3 regions of the Planococcus antarcticus DSM 14505 genome follow, and region 1 is predicted to be linked to each of the others. Evidence: riboswitches for the same ligand, from Rfam matches in the RefSeq annotation. Region 1 holds a riboswitch; each other region holds the start of a gene.
The links. Region 1 has a riboswitch for S-adenosylmethionine ahead of metK (methionine adenosyltransferase). Riboswitches for the same ligand answer to the same signal wherever they lie in the genome.
Positions count from the first base shown of each region.

Region 2: it holds a riboswitch for S-adenosylmethionine, as region 1 does, so the genes downstream of both, BBH88_RS16455 (sulfite oxidase-like oxidoreductase) here and metK (methionine adenosyltransferase) in region 1, are expected to answer to the same signal.
Region 3: it holds a riboswitch for S-adenosylmethionine, as region 1 does, so the genes downstream of both, mtnW (2,3-diketo-5-methylthiopentyl-1-phosphate enolase) here and metK (methionine adenosyltransferase) in region 1, are expected to answer to the same signal.

Region 1 is NZ_CP016534.2:1,299,341-1,306,207, reverse strand. Features, by position in the region: gene BBH88_RS06570 (alpha/beta hydrolase) at 1-220, opposite strand, end outside; gene BBH88_RS06565 (gamma carbonic anhydrase) at 333-848, shown strand; gene metK (methionine adenosyltransferase) at 909-2,105, opposite strand; SAM riboswitch class I at 2,486-2,598, opposite strand; gene pckA (phosphoenolpyruvate carboxykinase (ATP)) at 2,923-4,512, shown strand; gene BBH88_RS06550 (alpha/beta hydrolase family protein) at 4,601-5,380, opposite strand; gene ytkD (RNA deprotection pyrophosphohydrolase) at 5,361-5,819, opposite strand; gene BBH88_RS06540 (Dps family protein) at 5,886-6,332, opposite strand; gene yidD (membrane protein insertion efficiency factor YidD) at 6,440-6,670, shown strand; gene BBH88_RS06530 (metal ABC transporter solute-binding protein, Zn/Mn family) at 6,758-6,867, shown strand, end outside.
Region 2 is NZ_CP016534.2:3,349,751-3,356,617, reverse strand. Features, by position in the region: gene BBH88_RS16480 (hypothetical protein) at 1-84, opposite strand, end outside; gene BBH88_RS16475 (class I SAM-dependent methyltransferase) at 259-984, shown strand; partial or broken gene BBH88_RS16470 (LLM class flavin-dependent oxidoreductase) at 1,117-2,175, shown strand; gene BBH88_RS16465 (HAD family hydrolase) at 2,221-2,895, opposite strand; gene BBH88_RS16460 (Gfo/Idh/MocA family protein) at 3,196-4,134, opposite strand; partial or broken gene BBH88_RS16455 (sulfite oxidase-like oxidoreductase) at 4,276-4,942, opposite strand; SAM riboswitch class I at 5,018-5,128, opposite strand; gene modA (molybdate ABC transporter substrate-binding protein) at 5,298-6,068, shown strand; gene modB (molybdate ABC transporter permease subunit) at 6,065-6,748, shown strand; gene BBH88_RS16440 (ATP-binding cassette domain-containing protein) at 6,753-6,867, shown strand, end outside.
Region 3 is NZ_CP016534.2:3,633,744-3,640,610, forward strand. Features, by position in the region: gene BBH88_RS17870 (sugar ABC transporter ATP-binding protein) at 1-1,104, opposite strand, end outside; gene BBH88_RS17875 (sugar ABC transporter substrate-binding protein) at 1,172-2,254, opposite strand; gene mtnA (S-methyl-5-thioribose-1-phosphate isomerase) at 2,251-3,312, opposite strand; gene mtnK (S-methyl-5-thioribose kinase) at 3,309-4,499, opposite strand; SAM riboswitch class I at 4,575-4,727, opposite strand; SAM riboswitch class I at 5,277-5,386, shown strand; gene mtnW (2,3-diketo-5-methylthiopentyl-1-phosphate enolase) at 5,462-6,676, shown strand; gene BBH88_RS17895 (2-hydroxy-3-keto-5-methylthiopentenyl-1-phosphate phosphatase) at 6,682-6,867, shown strand, end outside.

The sequences.
Region 1 (6,867 bases):
GCATATCATTAACTGCCTGCTCATAGTCATCGAATGACTCCCGGTGAACCTTGTCTGCCCCTGCGTTTTTGCCATGACCCGGCAAATCACCCATATAGATATCAAAACCGGCCGAACGCCACTTTTCAATTTGCCATGCATAACGCAAATGTTGTTCATATGCACTATGTATCAACAAGACTACTGCCTTTGCTGGTCCGTCAGCTTGCCATTTCCACATAATCCAACTTCCTTTCCCTGCCAATCAATTCTTGATGTTGTATTTTAATTTGACGTTTTGACTTGATTTGTTACGATTAAGAATATCTTATCTTGTTTAAAGGAGCTTTGCCATGATTTATCCATTTAAAGAAAAATCCCCCCAAATCGATCCATCTGTTTTTATTGCAGATTATACCACCATCTCCGGTGACGTGATGATTGGCGCAGACTCTTCTGTGTGGTTTAACACCGTTATTCGTGGTGACGTTTCCCCAACGATTATTGGTGAAAAAGTTAATATTCAAGACCTGTGCATGCTTCACCAAAGCCCAGGGAAAATATTGCTCCTTGAAGACAACGTGACGATTGGCCATCAAGTGACTCTGCATAGCTGCACCATTCGGAAAGGCGCTTTGGTCGGCATGGGTTCTATTATTCTTGATGGTGCAGAAGTCGGAGAAGGTGCGTTTGTTGGGGCGGGCAGTTTAGTGCCCCCTGGCAAAGTGATTCCTCCTGGCATGCTTGCTCTCGGTCGTCCTGCAAAAGTCATTCGCGAACTCCGCGAAGACGACAAAGAAGACATGGAACGAATTGTTCGTGAGTACGCTGAAAAAGGGGCTTATTACAAATCGTTTCAAAAAGAGTAAAGCATTAAAAAAAGGACGACCGGGCATTACTGCCTAGTCGTCCTTTTTTTACATGCCAGCTTATACGCCAGCCTGTTCTTTTAAGATCGCTGCTTTGTCTGTACGTTCCCAAGGCAAATCAACATCTGTACGGCCAAAATGTCCGTAAGCTGCAGTCTGCTTGTAGATCGGGCGACGAAGATCTAGCATTTTGATGATTCCAGCAGGACGCAAATCAAAGTTCGCGCGTACCAAATCGTCTAATTTGTCTTCATCGACAAGACCAGTGCCAAACGTGTCAAAAGCGATCGATACAGGATGTGCTACACCGATTGCATACGCCAATTGCACTTCACATTTGTCTGCAAGACCAGCTGCTACGATGTTTTTCGCTACATAACGAGCAGCGTAGGCTGCTGAACGGTCAACTTTTGTCGCGTCTTTTCCTGAGAAAGCACCGCCGCCGTGACGTGCATAGCCACCGTATGTATCAACGATGATTTTGCGGCCAGTCAAGCCTGCATCTCCTTGAGGTCCGCCAATAACGAAACGACCAGTTGGGTTGATGAAGTACTTGGTTTCTTCATCGATCCATTTTGCTGGTACAACTTCTTTAATGACATATTCTTTAATATTGCGTTGAATTTGCTCCAAAGTTACTTCTGGATGATGTTGAGTAGAGATAACAATCGTGTCCACGCGAAGTGGTTTATTGTTTTCATCATACTCAACGGTCACTTGCGTTTTGCCATCTGGACGTAAATACGGAAGAATTTCTTCTTTGCGTACTTCAGCTAAGCGGCGCGCCAATTTATGCGCCAACGAAATCGGCAATGGCATCAATTCTTCTGTTTCATTGTTAGCGTACCCGAACATCAACCCTTGGTCGCCTGCTCCGATATCATCCAATTCTTTATCTGTCATTTGGCCTTCGCGTGATTCAAGTGCTACGTTGACACCTGCAGCAATATCCGGTGATTGCTCATCAATCGCTGTAAGAACAGCACTTGTTTCTGAGTCAAAACCATATTTAGCTCGCGTGTATCCGATTTCTCTTACGGTTTGTCGAACAACTTTTGGAATATCTACATAAGTGGAAGTGGTGATTTCTCCGGCTACCAGAACCAACCCTGTAGTTACTGTTGTTTCGCACGCGACACGCGCATTTGGATCCTCGGTTAAGATTGCATCTAAAATAGCATCTGATATTTGGTCACAGATTTTATCCGGATGTCCTTCTGTTACTGATTCTGATGTAAACAATCGACGGTTTTTCAAAAATGTTCCTCCTTATATCCTGCGAGATTGCTCTCGAAATTGATACGGTACTCGTTTCCCATGTCAAGTTTGTTCCAGAAAAATCCGGATTGAACTTCAAGCCGTTGTGGCCTTTTACACGAGGATTAAGGGCATTCCATAAGAAAAGCGCAAGCGCCCGTGTAGATTCGACGGGCATGAGACGATCTGGCGAAGCAACGTGTTTTTGTCGCACAGCCAGAGTGGCTTATGATCCCGAGAATCTGGGTGCTGGGGTCTAGACCAAAATATGCCGCTTCCCTAGCCTCGCTCAAACTCACAAATGTATGTTCTTATAGACATAAAAAAATCCTTTCACTCATTCATCATGAGGAAAGGAAAATCATCTTAAGCACCTTTCACTCTTATCATCCAAGGCCTGTGCGCCTTGCTTCAGGTTGGGCACCATCACTGCAGTTGCAGCAGGTTGCCGGGTTTCATAGGGCCTGTCCCCTCCACCAGCTCGGAATAAGAGTATCCGTTCAATTTTTCATCATACGGAAGTAGCATAAAAATGTCAATGTTTTTGGCAAACAAAATTATTTCTTTTAGTTTTTTTTGAGAATTTTTTTGGGTGACCGCTGTCAGATGGTGTAGGAAGCCGACTAAAAAAGATTTTGAATGACCCTTATATGGTCTGTTTGTCCGGATTTTGCAACCTCATGTAGAGGTGCAATTCAATAATTTTGATTTCCGAAGTGGATTAGTATAGACTAATAAACCTAATGTGTTATACTAATGAACGAATATACATCCTCCCCATCGTCATGGGAATAACAGAAAAGGAAGGTACATATATATGACTTCAGTGAACTTTGCAAACGATTTAAAGGATCTTTTAACTGGCCAAAATGTACATGTTCAATTATCAGTGCCACAACTAGTGGAAGCAGCAACATCCCGCGGGGAAGCGGTATTGACTCGGGAAGGCGCTGTAAAAGCGGAAACAGGAAAATACACTGGCCGCTCACCGAAAGACAAATACATGGTCGAAGAAGAAAGCTCTAAAAACAAAGTCGACTGGGGCAATGTGAACCGTCCGATTTCCAGCGAAGTGTTTGAAAAACTGTACGCCAAAGTCATCAAGCATTTAAAAGAAAAAGATGCACTTTTCGTTTTCAAAGGATTTGCAGGAGCAGACCACGAATCACGTGTGCCGATCCAAACAATCAATGAATACGCATGGCATAACTTGTTTGCTCATCAATTGTTCATCCGTCCTTCGGCTGAGGAATTGGCAGCACATGAAGCTGAATTTACTGTGGTTTATGCCCCTACTTTCATGGCAGACCCCGCAGTTGATGGTACAGCTTCAGAAACATTCATTATCGCATCGATGGAACAACGCATTATTTTGATCGGCGGAACTGAGTACGCTGGCGAAATGAAGAAATCAATTTTTTCTATTATGAACTACCTATTGCCGGAACGAGGTATTCTTCCGATGCACTGTTCAGCAAACGTTGGCCAGGACGGCGATGTGACTTTGTTCTTCGGCTTGTCCGGTACAGGCAAAACGACTTTGTCGGCTGACGGAGACCGCAAGCTAATCGGCGATGACGAGCACGGCTGGTCCGATAACGGCGTCTTCAATATTGAAGGCGGATGCTATGCAAAAACCATCAACCTGTCCCGTGAAAACGAACCACAAATTTACGACGCGATTCGTTTTGGCTCGGTTCTTGAAAACGTTGTTGTAGATCCTGATACACGTATTCCCGACTACAATGATGGATCATTAACTGAAAACACTCGTGCAGCTTACGCAATGCAAGCCATCGACAATATCGTGGACCCTTCAGTAGCAGGGCACCCAAAAACAATTGTCTTCTTAACAGCTGATGCATTTGGCGTATTACCTCCAATCAGTAAATTAACAAAAGAACAAGCTATGTACCATTTCCTAAGTGGTTACACTTCGAAATTAGCTGGTACAGAACGCGGAATCACAATACCTGAAGCTACATTCTCAACTTGCTTTGGTTCACCTTTCTTGCCATTACACGCAACGGTGTACGCAGAAATGCTTGGCAAAAAAATCGATGAGCATGGTGTTCAAGTTTTCCTTGTTAACACAGGGTGGACAGGCGGAGTATATGGCGTTGGAAGCCGTATGAAGCTTTCTTACACACGCAAGATGGTTCGCGCTGCAATCAAAGGCAACTTGAACAATGTTGCTACTGAACAAGAAGCCATCTTCGACTTTGAAATTCCAACTGAAGTTCCTGGAGTGCCAAGTGAAGTATTAAACCCACGCAATGCATGGTCGGATAAAGATGCATACGACCAAAAAGCAACGGAATTGTCGCAAGAATTCCAAGAAAACTTCAAGAAGTTCGGTACTGTTGCACCTGAAATCAGTGTGTTAGGCGGTCCTGTTCAAAAATAAAGAGTTTACAAAAGCCCGTTCGGATTTTACTCCGAACGGGCTTTTGTGTTCTAGATGAAAAATAGAACTGTCACTTTTCGATACCTCGTTATGCCTCTGTATCTCTCATCCACTTACAAACCGCTTTAACTGTTTTTCGGTTGGCTGCTGGCGGGAAGAAATGCGTATAATTTGGAAAGTACCAGGTTTCATGCTTCTGGTCGTTAAGCTTTAATGCCTCTTCTAGTAAATAGGCCTGTTCAGCGGACACATTTTCGTCCTGTAGACCATGGATAATCAGCATCGGCACATGGTTTTCTTCGATTCGCAATAACGGATTGCGTTCTTCGTACTCGGTCAGTGCTGTATTCGGTGTGCCCCCATAGAGACGCTTCATCATGCGTCGCATATCCGGACGTTCTTTGTAGGTCAATACCGTATCTGTAACTCCAGCCCAAGTGACAAGTGACGTAATATCCGGACGCAGAATTGCGGTCCACAAGGCCATGATGCCGCCTCTTGAAAATGCCAGCAGGTGCACCTTTCCGTTGCTGAATTTCTTTAATACATCGACTGCATAGACGGCATCCCAGCGATCAGCTCCGGCAAACTCGTCTCGACCTTCTCCGCCTCGGTTGCCTCTGTAATAAGGCGCAAACACTACAAAGCCCTGCGCAGCAAATTGGGCAATCCGGGCAGGGCGCACCATGCCAATCGACTGGATACCTCCCCTCAAGTACAAGATGCCGCTATAAGTTCCTGGCTCTTTCGGTTCCGCAAGCATCCCTTTGACCTTTAAACCTTCTGACCAATAAACGATTTCCGTTAAACGGACATGGGGATTGGGTGAAGGATAGCGTTTTTTCGATCTAATCGTCCCATTTTTCAAGTTGTTTCACCTTCTCTATTATTGTCCTCATTCCTGCGTCTTTCATTAGGAAACTAAACTCACCGCCCGGCTCTAACTCTTCCACCAGTATAATTCCTTGCGTCTCAAGAAGCGGAATCTTGTTCACCTTTTCCACCGCTCCAACAAAAACGGTTTTGCAAAACGGTTTTGTTGAATAAACCATGTATTCAGCGAACCATTCGAGGCTATTTACACAGGCACCAGTTTCCTCATACACTTCCCGCTTTGCAGCAGCTTGTAAACTTTCACCAGTTTCTACTTTGCCACCTGGAAACTCCAGGCCCCGCTCGTTATGCCTCGTCAGCACCCATTTTCCGTTGTAGCGGCAGATTACCAGAACATGCCTGCTTTCGTAAGAAAAATTATTTTTTTCGAATGATAGTTCACATGGATAGCCGTTCAAATCCCGATACTGCATTCTTCCACCTCGATGCCATAAGAAAAGCGTACACTAAAAATAAGTGTACGCTTGTATAATTCTATTTTACTTCTTTTCACCAAGGAATGCTGATAACATCCAAGAATGTTTTTCTAAATTCTGGTGAACGGCATTCAACATATCTTCTGTCATGTCATCGCCGTCTGCGGCAGCCAGTTCCATGCCTTTTTTCAAGGATTTCATGATTTCATCGTAATCACTGACTACAGTATCGACCATGTCTTCTGCCGATTCCTTGCTACTAGCTTCTTCAATCACTGACAGTTCGAGCTGTTCTTTCATAGTAGCGACCGGTTTACCGCCTAGTGCTAGTAAACGCTCAGCAATTTCGTCCATGTGAAGAGTGGCCTCATTGTACAATTCCTCAAATTTCACATGTAATGTAAAAAACGAAGGTCCTTTTACATACCAATGAAAATTATGTAATTTCGTATAGGCAACCGACCATGTCGCCACTTGCACATTTAGTTCGTGGTTTAATTCGTTTGACATTTCCAATCACTCTCCAATTAGTTTGATAAGTTCTTATACTTTATCTATACCTCTAAGCCCCTTACAATAAACATACCAAGTATTCATACGAAAAGAGCTGAACAATCATGAAGACTGTTTTACTGCGAATGTTCCGCTTTTATCAGCGGTTCATATCCCCTTTATCGGCGCCAAGTTGCCGTTTCTATCCAACATGTTCTCATTATGGCATCGAAGCTGTAGAAAAGCACGGCGCGCTGAAAGGCGGATATCTGGCAGCCAAACGTATTCTAAGCTGCCACCCTTTCCATAAAGGCGGAATCGATTTTGTTCCAGAAGAATGGCCACCAAAAAAATAATTGGTGGTTTTTCTTGTGTTTTTTAAGATCATCCTGTAGTATTTTAATAGTCATTAAAACGTAATCATTACATTTTGGAGGTATAACATGAAAAAGATTTTAGTATTGGTATCTTTAATTTTACTACTGGCCGCTTGTGGAGAAACTAGCGAAGAAGCACAAAGTGTCGACGAAGATCCGGACAAGCTGCAGGTCTT
Region 2 (6,867 bases), 1.7 Mb from region 1:
TGGAGTGGTATGGTATGCGGTCACAAGATAGACAGTAAGGATTGTTGCGGCAACCCCGATAATCCATAAAAGAATTTCCTTCATGTTCTGCCTCCATCATTCGGATAGACCTAGGTTAAATCGTACGTTGGGTCTACTGTAGTTTAATAGTCCTGGGTTGATTAGTCTATGTTTATTCGTAATGAATATAAATCATTTTCTTCCACACTTTGTTCTCTACCGCTATATAATGAAAGAAAAATCGGAAGGGTGATCGACATGAAGCTGTACAAGGAACTGGCGGAATGGTGGCCGTTGATGTCGCCGCATACGGAATACGAGGAAGAGGCCTATCTTTTCTTGAAAATTATCGAGCACTATCATCCCGCTATCAAGACAGCGCTAGAATTCGGTTCTGGAGGCGGCAGCAACGCTTTTTACTTGAAAAAGCATTTTTCGATGACCTTGACAGATTTGTCGCTGGACATGCTGAAAGTCAGCCGTGAGTTGAATCCAGATTGTCTACACATGCAAGGAGATATGCGGAAGATTGATGTTGGAACCGAGTTTGACTTGGTGTTCATCCACGATGCGATTTCCTACTTCACCGATAAAGCTGATTTGCTGGCGGTCATGAACAATGCGAAAAAGCATTTGAAACCGGAAGGCCTGCTGTTCATTATGCCGGATCAGTATAAGGAAACCTTTGAACCGCGGACAAGCCACGGAGGGATTGACAAGAACGGACGAGGCATGCGTTATTTGGAATGGAGCTATGACAGCGATCCGGAAGATGGGGTGACGGAGACGGAATATGCCTACGTCATGCGCGACAGAGATGGACGGATTACCCATGAGCATGACAGCGATAAAGCCGGTTTGTTTTCCATGCCGGAATGGGAGGGACTGCTCGCAGAAGCGGGATTCCAGGCTCATTTTGAACGAGTGGCGTTTTCGAAAGAGCCGGGAACTTATTTTGGCATTGCCGCGACGCAGCTGAATTAAAAGAAGAAGGGAGCGGTTCCAGGATTGTTTTGGAAATTGCTCTTTTTTGTTGGCTTGGTATATTAGTTTTGGTGCCTCATTCTTCGGACTATGCTGTGAAGTAGTGAACAATAGGAAGGGATGATAATGGACATGGAACAATACCGCATCAACCCGGACAAAGGGATGGAGTTTGGCATTTATACATTGGGGGATCATCTCCCAGATCCACTTACAGGACAACGGATTTCGGCAGGAGAGCGAATTCAAGAAATCATCGGCCTCGCGCAGTTGGCAGATCAGGCGGGACTCGATTGTTTCAGCGTTGGGGAGAGTCATCAGGAATATTTCACGACCCAGGCGCATACAGTCGTGCTGGCAGCGATTGCGTAGGCGACACAAAACATTAAGATTTCCAGCTCTTCTACCATCATCAGCACGTCAGATCCGGTGCGTGTTTTCGAAGATTTTGCTACCATCGATTTGATTTCGAATGGCTGTGCAGAAATCATCGCCGGGCGAGCATCGCGTGTCGGTTTGTTCGAATTGCTCGGCTACGATATCCGTTATGATGAGGAATTGTATGAAGAGAAATTTGAGTTGTTGCTGCAAATTAACAGACAGGAAACAGTGGACTGGAGCGGCCGATTCCGTGCACCGCTGCGGGACGCACGAGTCATTCCACGTCCGCAGGCGGGATCGCTTCCGATTTGGCGCGCGGTTGGTGGTCATCCAGCAAGTGCCATCAAAGCAGGTCATGCCGGCGTACCAATGATGCTCGCGACACTTGGAGGTCCTGTAGAAACCTTTAAGCACACCATTGATGTCTACCGCGAAGCAGCCGAGGAAAGTGGCTTTACCCCTTTGGAGTTACCAGTGGCGATGGCTGGATTTTTCAATGTTGCTGAAACGACACAACAAGCAATGGAAGAAGTTGATCCACATGAGGACAAAGGAATGCAGAAAACCAATGGTCGAGGTTATCCACAAAATGCTTTTATGCACGGTGCTGAAATGGACAGCGTTATGAACATCGGCAGTCCCCAGCAAATCATTGAAAAAATTCTTTATCAACACGAATTATATGGACATCAACGCTATATCGCCCAAATGGATTTTGGTGGCGTACCTATCGACCGCTTAAAGCGCAATATCGACTTAATCGGTACAGAAATTCTGCCAGAAATTAGGAAGTATACGGTGAAAAAATAACCAAAAAAGATGGTCCTGGCATTTAACCAGAATCATCTTTTTCGGTTATTGCTGATTTACTTTTAAAGCAGATACAAAATCCAGAAGATCCTTCAAAGGCACATCCGCCATCGAATCTAACCGGTGCTCAACATTCCCGAACTCCATTGTACTCGTTATCTTGTTCGGCACAACCACACAACTCATACCGGCTCGCTTAGCCGCCGTTGCGCCATGAGCAGAATCTTCAAAAACAAGACATGCTTCAGGAGACAAATCCAAACACTTAGCCGCTTGAAGATACAATGCGGGATCGGGCTTCACTTTTTCGACATGGTCTGAAGTTCGGATGCAATGGAAATGATCAAACAGTTCTAGATTTTTCAAATGACCTGAAACCCAGCGATAACTAGAACTCGATGCCAAGCCAACTTTCAAATCCAGCTCCTGTGCCATCTGCAAATACTCAACTACGCCATCGCGTGGTTTTTCCTGCGACAAAACCGAAAGAAACTTTTCTTTATATTGTTTATTGAGCAACTCATGTTCAACCGGCTTGCCAATTTGCTGCTCCATATAATGAAATGGTGAAAAACCACCATCTGTACCGACTTCATTTTGCCACAGCGCGAGTGGCAGCTCGCTGTCATACTGACCGAACATTTCTTGGAGAATGTGATATTGGTGCGTTTCTGTATCAAAAATCAATCCGTCAAAATCAAATATAATTCCGTTTATCATAAGGCACGTCCTTTGCTGCTTAAATGAATAAGCTTAACTGTGAAATTAATCCTACGTAGTCTTGTCGCAAAGCCCGTGAACACATTGTCGTTAAAAAATACCTGAAATACAGTATTCACAATTCTATAGTGATTCAATGATATAAAGCAAAATAACGGAGACTCCCGCGGGATAGCGAGACCCTGGTAGCTGGAAGAGCGACGCCCTGTCACGCCAGCTGCATGACCCGCGTCGTGCGGGCCCGAAAGCGCAGTTGTTTTGCAGAATATCAATTACAGAATAGGGCTCATTTTCACTCATTCACGTCAGCAACTTTGTCACTTCACGTGAAATGGCGTGTGTATTGATTGCTGATTCGAGCTGTCCATTTTTCACGCAGTCGATAAATTCGGCTAGCTCGTAATACATCGAATCGAATTCGTGTACGACAGACAAATCTTCTGTCTCGCCACCTCTGTATTTAATCGTGATAAGTTTAGGGTCGCTGATGCGGTCGATTTCAATAATCCCGTTCTCACCTTGAATTTCACTTGGCATAAACGAATCCGAAATCTTCGAGTACATAATGACTGCTTCTATTCCGGCATAATTCAAAATCATGCTGCCTTGTCCATCGGCACCTGTCGACAATAAAAAGTTATTCTTCATGGCTGATTCGGGGGTGCCTGCCAAATGGATGATGGGTGCAATGCAGTAAACGCCTAAATCCATTTTAGCACCATTGCCGAGCTCAGGTTTAAAGGCATTTTCAATGACACCATTCTTATAATTATCATAGCGTGAAGAATATTGATTATAATGAAAGACAAAACGGCGGATCGGCCCGATTTTATCCATATTCTTTTTCAAATTCAAGAAAGACGGAACAACCGTCGATTTCATTGCTTCCATATAAGTTGCTTTATGAGTCTGCGAAGCTCCAATGACCTGGTCCATTTCCTCAACGGACGTAACGGCAGGCTTTTCGCACAGAACATGAATGCCATGTTCCATGGCCAGTATGCTTTGCTGGGCATGGAAGGCATTGGGAGATGCGATATAAACCGCATCGATATGGCCGCTTTTGAACATAGCTTTCATATCGGTATAGACATTTTGGACTTCGTACTTAGTCGCAAATGCGCTAGCGTTCTCCATCGTACGGGAATAAACTGCGCCAATCGTGAATTCAGGATGTTCTTTGGCCGCTTTTATAAACCGATCAGTAATCCAATTTGTTCCGATAATGCCAAATCTCATTCCAATTCCTCCTAAAGAAAAGTGATTATAGTTTTCTTAACCTCTATTCTAACCTAGATTTTAAAAAAGAGAGAAATTAGTCTTTTCTTCTGTGCAATTCAAAAACACCTTCCAACTCGGGAGGTGTTTTAAAAGAGTCAATCAAAAATCTTTTTTCTCCCATTCATCCTCTGGAATTTCGAGGTCTTCACCCGAGAAGCGCTCTTCCTGAAACGGATCAGCATTCATATGAAAGCCGTTTTGTTCTCAGAAACCGGGCTGGTTTTCACCGATGAATTCGATGCCGCGGACCCACTTGACACTTTTTCAGAAATACAGGTGGGGGACCATGAAGCGCAGTGGATAGACGTGTTTGGCGGTGAGTGGCTCACTATCAAGTGAATGGGCAAGCTAGTACGTCTTCCCGGTCGAGGTCGGAGAGGGCAACATTAGTAGTGTAATCATAGTCGTCGTGAAGCATGACATAGCTGCTTTTAGGCATTACGCCCAGGTCTTTTAACAAGTCGACAAAGCGGACGCCTGTAAACGTATTGTCAAATCGGGACCAGCGCGTCACACAATGGATGTCGCGGGTCACAGTCGTTTGCGGCAATTTCAACAGATCATCACAATGCAGCGTGATTTCCTTGTCGACTTGTCCAAAAATTTTCAAAGTCCAAGTGGCCATATCGTATTCCGGTACTTCGCCTTCATGCAGGACTGGAAGGCGCTCCGTCAAGACTTGTCCCGGAGGCAGGCGTTCGGCCAATGAGGGATCCACTACAGGCACTCGTGTTCGTTTGATCCTTTCGGCTTTGCTCAACTTCATGCGATCACTCCTTTAACTAAATAAAACTCTTCCGCTAAAAAGGAGAAGAGTGGTTGTCTGCTGGTAAAATTCTCTTGCTCATCTCTCAGAACAACTCGGTTCTGTTGGATTTGGGACCATTCCAGCTAGTGAACTGGCGGTCGCCGGGCGTTGTCGGGCCATACCCTTTGCCTCTCTTGATAAGGATGTACAGTATTTAATTTTTTGTGTGACTTATTTTATCTAAACGAACGGTTTCTTACAAGATTATTCGGAAAATTATTCAGCTTCTCTCCAGCTGGCGTTATACTGGAAGTACGTAGAGGATTTGCCGGAATGGGCGAGCTCGATTTTAGAAGAATAAGGGGTCCTTTAAATGAAAAAAATGATGTGTCTTCTAAGTATAGCTATGTTGATGAGCGGCTGCGGCAATACGTCAGCAAACGATGATGAACTGCTTGTTTCGACAGCCTCCAGCCTGACCGAAGTGATGAAAAGGATGGAACAGGAGTTTCACAAGGTGGAACCGGATATTGAACTGAGCTTTAATTACGGCTCATCCAGCAAGCTGAGAAGCCAGATTGAACAAGGCGCACCGACAGACCTGTTTTTATCGGCTAGTGAAAAAGATATGGAATTGCTCGAAAAGCAGCAATTGGTTGAGTCGGAAAGTGTCAGGCCATTTGCTGGAAATCGTCTTGTTCTTGCTTCAGGTAAAGAATTTCCAGAAACTACAAATTTTGCGACTGTTTTATTGAATACAGAAGAAACTATTGCGGTGGGAGAGCCGGACAGCGTGCCACTTGGAGCTTATACAAAGCAAGAATTTGAAAGCCAGAAGCTATGGAAACCGCTTGAAGGCAGGCTTGTTTATGCCAAAGATGCCCGTCAAGTCGTGACGTATGTTGAAAGTGGGAATGCTGATCTTGGCATTATTTATTCTTCTGATGCTGTTATTTCCCGGGAAATAGTAGGGATACTTGAAGTGCCGTGGAAAATGGATTCTATTATTTATCCAGGAGCCATCGTAACAGCTTCTGGAAATCAACAGGCAGCATCCGTTTTTCTGGATTTTGTCACCGGTCCAAAAGGGCAGGCTATTCTTGAGCAATATGGCTTTTTACCGGCAGATGGAGAAACACCATGATGGCGTATGATTTGTCGCCACTTTGGTTATCACTGCGAGTAGCAGCTATTTCCACATTATTTGTGTTTTTGGTCAGCCTTGCGCTGGCGCGATTCATGAGCCGGCGCGAATTTTTCGGCAAAAGCCTTGTTGAAGCTTTGATTCTTTTGCCTTTAGTTCTACCGCCGACAGTCATTGGCTTCGGCTTGATTGTGTTGTTCGGTGTCAACGGTCCACTGGGCATTTTGCTTGAGCAATGGTTCGGATTTCGAGTGGTTTTTACTTGGATTGGTGCAGCAATTGCCTCTTTTGTGGTGTCTTTGCCGCTGATGTATCAAAGTGTCCTCGCTGCTTTTGAAAAAGTAGATCCGCGCTGGGAAAATGTTGCACGGACGATGGGGGTATCTGAATGGCGCATTTTTCGGACCATCACATTTCCGCTGGCCTGGTCGGGCATACTTGCCGGATTGATCCTGGCATTTGCACGGGGAATCGGCGAATTCGGTGCGACACTAATGATCGCAGGTTATATACCAGGTGTGACGGAAACGGTGCCGCTGGCGATTTACTTTGCTTATGAAGCAGGAGATATGGAAAAATCCTTGTTTTGGGTGCTGATTATTTCCTCACTTGGGGTAGCCGCCATCACATGGGTCAATTACTGGCGCAGAAAGACCGCCATGCGTATCGGAAGGGAGTGAGCAAATGCTTTTAGTGGACTTTCAAAAACAGTTAGACCATTTTAGTTTAAAAATGGTATTCGAGCTAGACCGAGAAATCCTGGCACTGGTTGGCTCTTCCGGTTCCGGTAAGACAACAC
Region 3 (6,867 bases), 1.4 Mb from region 1:
AAGACACTTGGAGAATTTTTTCAAATTGGGAAATGACGCATTGGTTTCCAGCGATTCCTGAACAAATAACCCTTCTTTTCGCCTTTCTTCGGGAATCAGCGCCATTCCCGCCTTGATCGCATCTGCCGGATGTTTGATTTTGGCCCTCTTTCCCGCAAGCTTAATCGTTCCGGATGTTAAAGGGGTCCCGCCGAACAAAGCTTTGGCGAGCTCCGTTTTGCCGGCACCCACCAGTCCGACGACTCCTACCACTTCGCCCGCTGCAACCGACAACGATAAATCCTTGAGCTTTTGGCCATCCGATAAATTCGCCACCTCCAGCAAAGCCGTTCCAATGTCATGCGCCCGCGGCTCCAATTCGTGGCTGAGTGCTGCACCGAGCATCGCTTCAATCACCCCTTCCTGATCGGCCTGAGCCGTATCGTAGGTTTTAACAAGGGTCCCTTCCCGCATGACAGTGATCCGATCGCTGATTTCAAATACTTCCGGCAGACGATGAGAAATGAAGACGCATCCGACACCCTGCGCTTTTAATTTCGCGATGACGGCATACAGTTTTTCCGATTCGCGAATCGAAAGCGGAGCCGTCGGTTCATCGAAAATAATGATTTTCGCCGAATGGACCAATGCTCTGGCAATCAGCACCATCTGCTTTTCCGCTAATGTCAGGCTCGCCGCTTTCTGCTGAACATTGATCGTGTCCGCCTGCAGCTCGTGCAGCACCATATGGGCGCGTTCATTGATCCTCTTTTTGGATACGAATAAATTTCCCTTTTCTGCAAATGTATCAAGAAGGATATTTTCCGCAACGTTCAACTCGGATACAATGGCGGTATCCACTTCCTGATAGACACAGTAGATCCCCTGCTCTTTGGCTGCCCTCGTCGACTCCAGCTGAATGGCGGCGCCCTCTAGGTAGATTGATCCTTCATCCTGTTGATAGACGCCCGACAGGATTTTGATCAAGGTGCTTTTTCCTGCACCGTTGACGCCAAGAATCGCATGAACTTCCCCTTTGTTCAATTGGAATTCCGCTCCTTGAAGCGCCGTCACTGTGCCGAATTTCTTTCCAATGGCGGCCATCGAAAGTAAAGGTTCTACCATAGAAATGCCCCTTTCTGATAAAAGAGCTGTCCCATCTTTCAGGACAGCTCGAAATGGTGAAGATTATTTATTGATCTTCCAATTCGCGCAAGTCATCCGTGTAGCCCTGGTCGCTTGCTCCCCAGCCTTCTACGTATTCGCTCAACTCATCGGTTGTCACCGCTTCTTCCGGCAGGTTCTCCGCCTCAACAAAGACCGGTTCCAAGATCACTTTTTCTTCCGGTTGTTCACCGTTCAATAGCTGATACAGATAACGCACTTGAATGCGTCCGATATCCGCTGGATCGACAGCTGCAGAAGCAAGCCATGGGCTGCCTTCTTTTTGCATCAATTGCAGATCCTCATCGCTCATATCAATGCCGTACACTTTGATATCTGTACGTCCTGCTTGTTCAATGGCACGGACAGCGCCTTTTGCAAATTCATCCCAAGAAGCCCAGACCGCTGTGATCTCACCTTCATTCGGATATTGCTTTAAAACAGCTTCCATCTGTGATTGTGTATCCAATGCCGTGTTATTAGTCGCAGCACCGAAAGCCGTGACTTCTTTGATGCCCGGATTGTCAGTCAGGAACTTCTCATATGCTATCTGGCGTCTTTCCATCGGCGCAAATCCAGCAGTCCAGATTTTGACGATGTTAGCTTGGCCACCGTAATCTTCCGCTAATTTATCCAGTGTCATCTCAGCCATCTGCTGGTCGCCCTGCTCCAAAGAAACAACACCTTCCACTTCGATGCCTGTATCAAACGCCACTACCGGAATCCCTGCTTCCAACGCTTTTTCAACTCCCTGGTTCAAAGCTTCTTTGGTTCCGTGGTCAATTAAGATGCCGTCAACGCCCTGGTTGATGGCTGCGTCTAGGTTGGATGCCATTTTCGCTAAATCGCCTTCAGAGGTGAACACGGTCGCTTTTCCGCCAAAACGTTCAACCTGTTCTTCTACCCCGGCAATATATTGAGCAGAAAATGTTCCTAAGTTGATTTGCATGATTAATGCGATTTCCTTGCCTGCAAGTGGATGGTCTGAAACTTCAGCCTCGGTATCCGAAGCAGTCGTTTCTTCGCTGACGTTTCCCTGCGGCTGGCATGCAGCCAATAAAATACTCATAAATAGGAATGCAACAAGCAGCCAGATGGATTGTTTTTTCATATTCTTTCTCCTTTTCCTGTAGATGCGCCAAGCAAATCAAAGATGTTTTTTTGATAATCTGCAGTAATGATGCCTTTTTCAGTGATAATGGCAGTAATGAGGTGTGCCGGCGTTACGTCAAAAGCCGGATTAAATACTTTCGTCCCAAGAGGCGCTACCGGCTTCCCGTTCGTATGGGTGATTTCTTCCGGGTTGCGCTCTTCGATTGGAATAGCGGTACCGTCTTCAATTGACAGATCAAAGGTCGAAACCGGTGCTGCCACGTAAAACGGAATGCTGAATGCGGCAGCCAGTAAGGCTAAATTATAAGTTCCAATTTTATTGGCGGTATCGCCATTGGCTGCGATGCGGTCGGCGCCGACAATGATGGCTTCGATCTCTTTGGTTCCAATGGTGTGTGCGGCCATGCTGTCGGTGATCAACGTGACATCTACCCCCGACTGCTGCAGCTCCCATACCGTCAGGCGCGCGCCCTGATAAATTGGCCTGGTTTCACACGCGAACACTTCAAACCCGCGACCACGCTCGCTACCAAGATGAAACGGTGCTAACGCAGTGCCGTATTTCGCAGTGGCAACCGAACCAGCGTTACAGATGGTCATGACCCGCGTTTGCCCCTGTAGCAACACCAGTGCATGCTCGCCGATGCTGCGGCAGGACGCTTCATCTTCCTGGTGGATTTCCACTGCCTCCGCCAGCAGCAACAGCTTTGCTTGCGGTACGTTCTTTGCCTCCCGAACCTTGTCTTTCAGGCGGCTGAGTGCCCAGCCGAGGTTGACCGCAGTCGGCCTGGAGGAATTCAAATACGCTGCATCTTTTTCGACATATTGCTGAAAAGCTTCCAATGAATCCGTGTCATGCCGCTTGGCTCCGATGGCCAATCCGTATGCTGCGGTAATGCCAATCGCAGGTGCACCGCGAACCTTCAATGAGAAAATCGCATCGTAAACGTCTTCAACAATTTCAAGCGTCAAATATTCAATGGCATGCGGCAGTTTTTGCTGATCCAGGATAGTCAGTTTCTGGCCATTCCATTTGATGGACAAAGGAATACTCATTTGCGCGCCTCCTCCAAAATTTCCAGTAAATCGTCAATTGACGCTGTCTGCTGACCCTGCAGGATTAAAGCCCGTCCAGTCTCAAGCGCCTGCTTCTTGAAGCTGGTTCTTTTTTCCGTGTCTTCGATGCTGTCCAGGTCCTTGACATGTGCCAAGCCGATTGTCCGGCGGATCAATTCGCATCCTGCAAAACCGGTCGCATCTGTCAGTACTTTACCAAGTACATACTCCAGGTAGCCTTCTGTCGCCCTGAACGATTCAACGCTCTGCTTGTTCCATAACTCGCCGAATGAAGAAGCGAATACTTCCCATGTCTTTCCAATATCATCCACAATGACTTGGCGATTCTCGCCTTCTCGTGTGATAGACTGGAAAATCAGATTGGCTAGGAACAAGCCGACATCAAACCCAATCGGACCGTAAAAACCGAACTCCGGATCAATTACCTTGGTTTCCGTCTGGCTCGCAAAAACACTGCCTGTGTGAAGGTCGCCGTGCAGCAAGGCTTCCGATTCGGTCAAAAAGCTTTTCTTTAATTTAGCAACTTCCAGCTGCAGCTTCCGATCGCTCCAAATCGCTTCTGCCGCCGACTGAAGCTGGGGTTCGTAATCATTGGTATCGATGTCGAAGAACGGATCTGTAAAAATGAGGTCTTCTGTAATTTTGCATAGCTCCGGATTGGAAAACTCGGCGGCCAAGCGCTTTTTTTCAAAAGGATGCAAGCCGTAATCCGATGTATGGAATAAAGTCAGTGCCAGGTATTCGCCAATATCCTTCGACAACCTCGGGAAATTCTGTCCGTTGATCAAGCCTTCCCGCACAATCTCCAGGTGGGACAAATCCTCCATCACGGTAATGGCCAGCTCTTCATCCGTCGCATAGACAGCCGGTACCAATGATGGAACAAATTCTCCGTGTTTTCTTAAGACGTTGGCTTCGATCGTGGCACGCTTCAATGTCAGCGGCCAGCTTTCGCCTATGATTTTGGCATAGGGCAATGCCTGCTTGATAATTATCCGTTTGCCTGTTTCAGTATCCTCGATTTGGAAAACATAATTCAAATTGCCGTCACCGATTTCCCGGCAAGTCAATTGAGCCGCGTGGTCAAATGTGTAGACCGTTTTCGCCAATGCGATGGCTGTCGCTTCGGTTAATGCCTTATAAGTAGTTGGAACAGTAAGAGTCATCATTTATCTTCCTTTCATCTGCAATATAAAAAGCCTCTTTCAAAAAGAAAGAGGCCAGAATAAGAGATTCCATGCCTCTTATCTTTCAGAAATAAATTTCTGATGGAATTAGCACCGTGCCTTGCAGGATTTTCACCCTGGCGCCAAAGCGCCCCGTCTCACAACGGTATTACGGTCGGTTGCTGGGCGTCATCGGGCCAAAATCCCTCTGCCAGCTCTTGATAAGAGTACTACTTGTCTTGCTATTGAGTTATGAAACGAATCCTATCACGATTCAGAATTTGCTGTCAATCCAATTTTTCAATAAAACCAATTTTGCGACAACGGAGTTGACAGATTTCTACGCGCATGAAATAATCAGAATTACTTTACTGTATTCAATATGAGATTCCGCAACCCAACTACGCTTTCCGCGGGCTTGCGCTGAACTAACTCGGGCTTAACGCCCGAGTGGATTTCTTTTATGTCGCTGAGCTGTTCCCGCAGGAGTCTCCGTTGGTTTGCTCCATCTCCTAATAAGTAATATTTAAAATGATTTTATATTCATTGATATTTATTATGTTTTAATGATATCTTGGAAGAAAGAGTGGAAGGCGGCGACTCCTGCGGGAATAGCATGAGCACGAGCCACTGGACTGAGCGCAGCAAAGGAAGCGGCAGAGGCCATGCCCGCGGAAAGCGTCCGTCTGAAGCGATTTCTTCTCTGCAGAACCAGATGTTTAGTCTTACCACGGAAATCGTTGAACCTATAAAACCGACTTACCCAATTTCATATCTTTCTTATTCAGAGCAGGTGGAGGGACAAGCCCTATGATACCCGGCAACCGGTCCAATAATGGATACGGTGCTAATTCTTGCAGCCAGAACCGATGGCTGAGAAATAAGAAGTTGTTAACGCCCTTAACCTCTTCTTATTTGAAGAGGTTTTTATTTTTTAAAATTTATATGGGAGTGTGGAACAAATGAGCGTGTTGACCGCTACTTATCAAGTGTACGGAAAGCCTGGTTCGTTCGAAAAAAAGGCAGAAGGCATCGCTTTGGGACTGACTATCGGTTCCTGGACAGATTTGCCGCTGCTTGAACAGGAACAATTGAAACACCATAAGGGAAATGTGGTTTCCGTCGAGGAATTCGAAAGAGATAGCCATCCACTAAAGCCGGATCTGATAAAGGCAGAACTTGCGATTGCCTACCCAAGCGTTAATTTCTCAGCTGACTTGCCCGCCATCCTGACCACCGTTTTCGGCAAATTGTCACTGGATGGCGAAGTAAAGCTATTGGACCTGGATTTCAGCCATGATCTGCTCAGCCATTTTCCTGGACCGCGCTTCGGGATTGAAGAAATCCGCAACACACTCAGGGTAAGCGGACGGCCGCTCCTCATGAGTATTTTCAAAGGTGTCATCGGTCGCGATATGGATTTTCTATCCGCTCAATTACGCCAGCAGGCATTAGGCGGCGTGGATCTTGTTAAAGACGATGAAATTTTATTCGATAATCCGCTGACCCCATTCGAAAGTCGTATCACCACGGGCAAACGAGTGCTGGATGATGTATATGAAGAAACAGGTCACCGCACGCTTTATGCGGTGAATCTGTCAGGCAGAACTTCCGAACTGAGAGGAAAAGCACGAAAAGCACGCGAGCTTGGAGCCGATGCCTTATTGTTCAACGTCCATGCATATGGGCTGGATGTGCTACAGGAACTAGCTGAAGATGAGGAAATCGGATTGCCGCTTATGGCTCACCCCGCCTTCAGTGGTGCCTTCACTTCCTCTGCCTTCTACGGTCTCGCTACACCGCTCGCACTTGGGAAATTGATCCGTTATGCTGGCGCAGATTTTTCCCTGTTTCCTTCACCTTATGGCAGCGTCGCATTGGAGAAAACAGTCGCTCTCGAACTCGGCAAAGAGTTGACGCGGGACAGTCCACTAAAACGCAGCTTCCCCGTACCATCCGCCGGTATCCATCCGGGGCTTGTGCCTTTACTATTAGCTGATTACGGAATTGATAGTGTTATCAATGCTGGCGGTGGTGTTCATGGACATCCAGCCGGAGCCGTTGGCGGAGGACAAGCTTTCAGGCAGGCAATTGACGCAGTGCTGCAGGGAGAAACCTTGCAGTCCGCCAGCAAACAACACAAAGAATTGCAAACTGCACTTGAGCTATGGGGGTGAACAAATTGAACAAGCCGATTATTTTTTGCGATTTTGATGGCACGATTACAGCTAATGACAATATCATCGCCATTATGAAGAAATTTGATCCACCTGGCTGGGAACTAATCAAAGACCAGATTCTTGACCAATCCATCTCGATACGCGAGGGTGTTGCGAAAATGTTTTCTTTGCTGCCGGTTTCGGAAAAA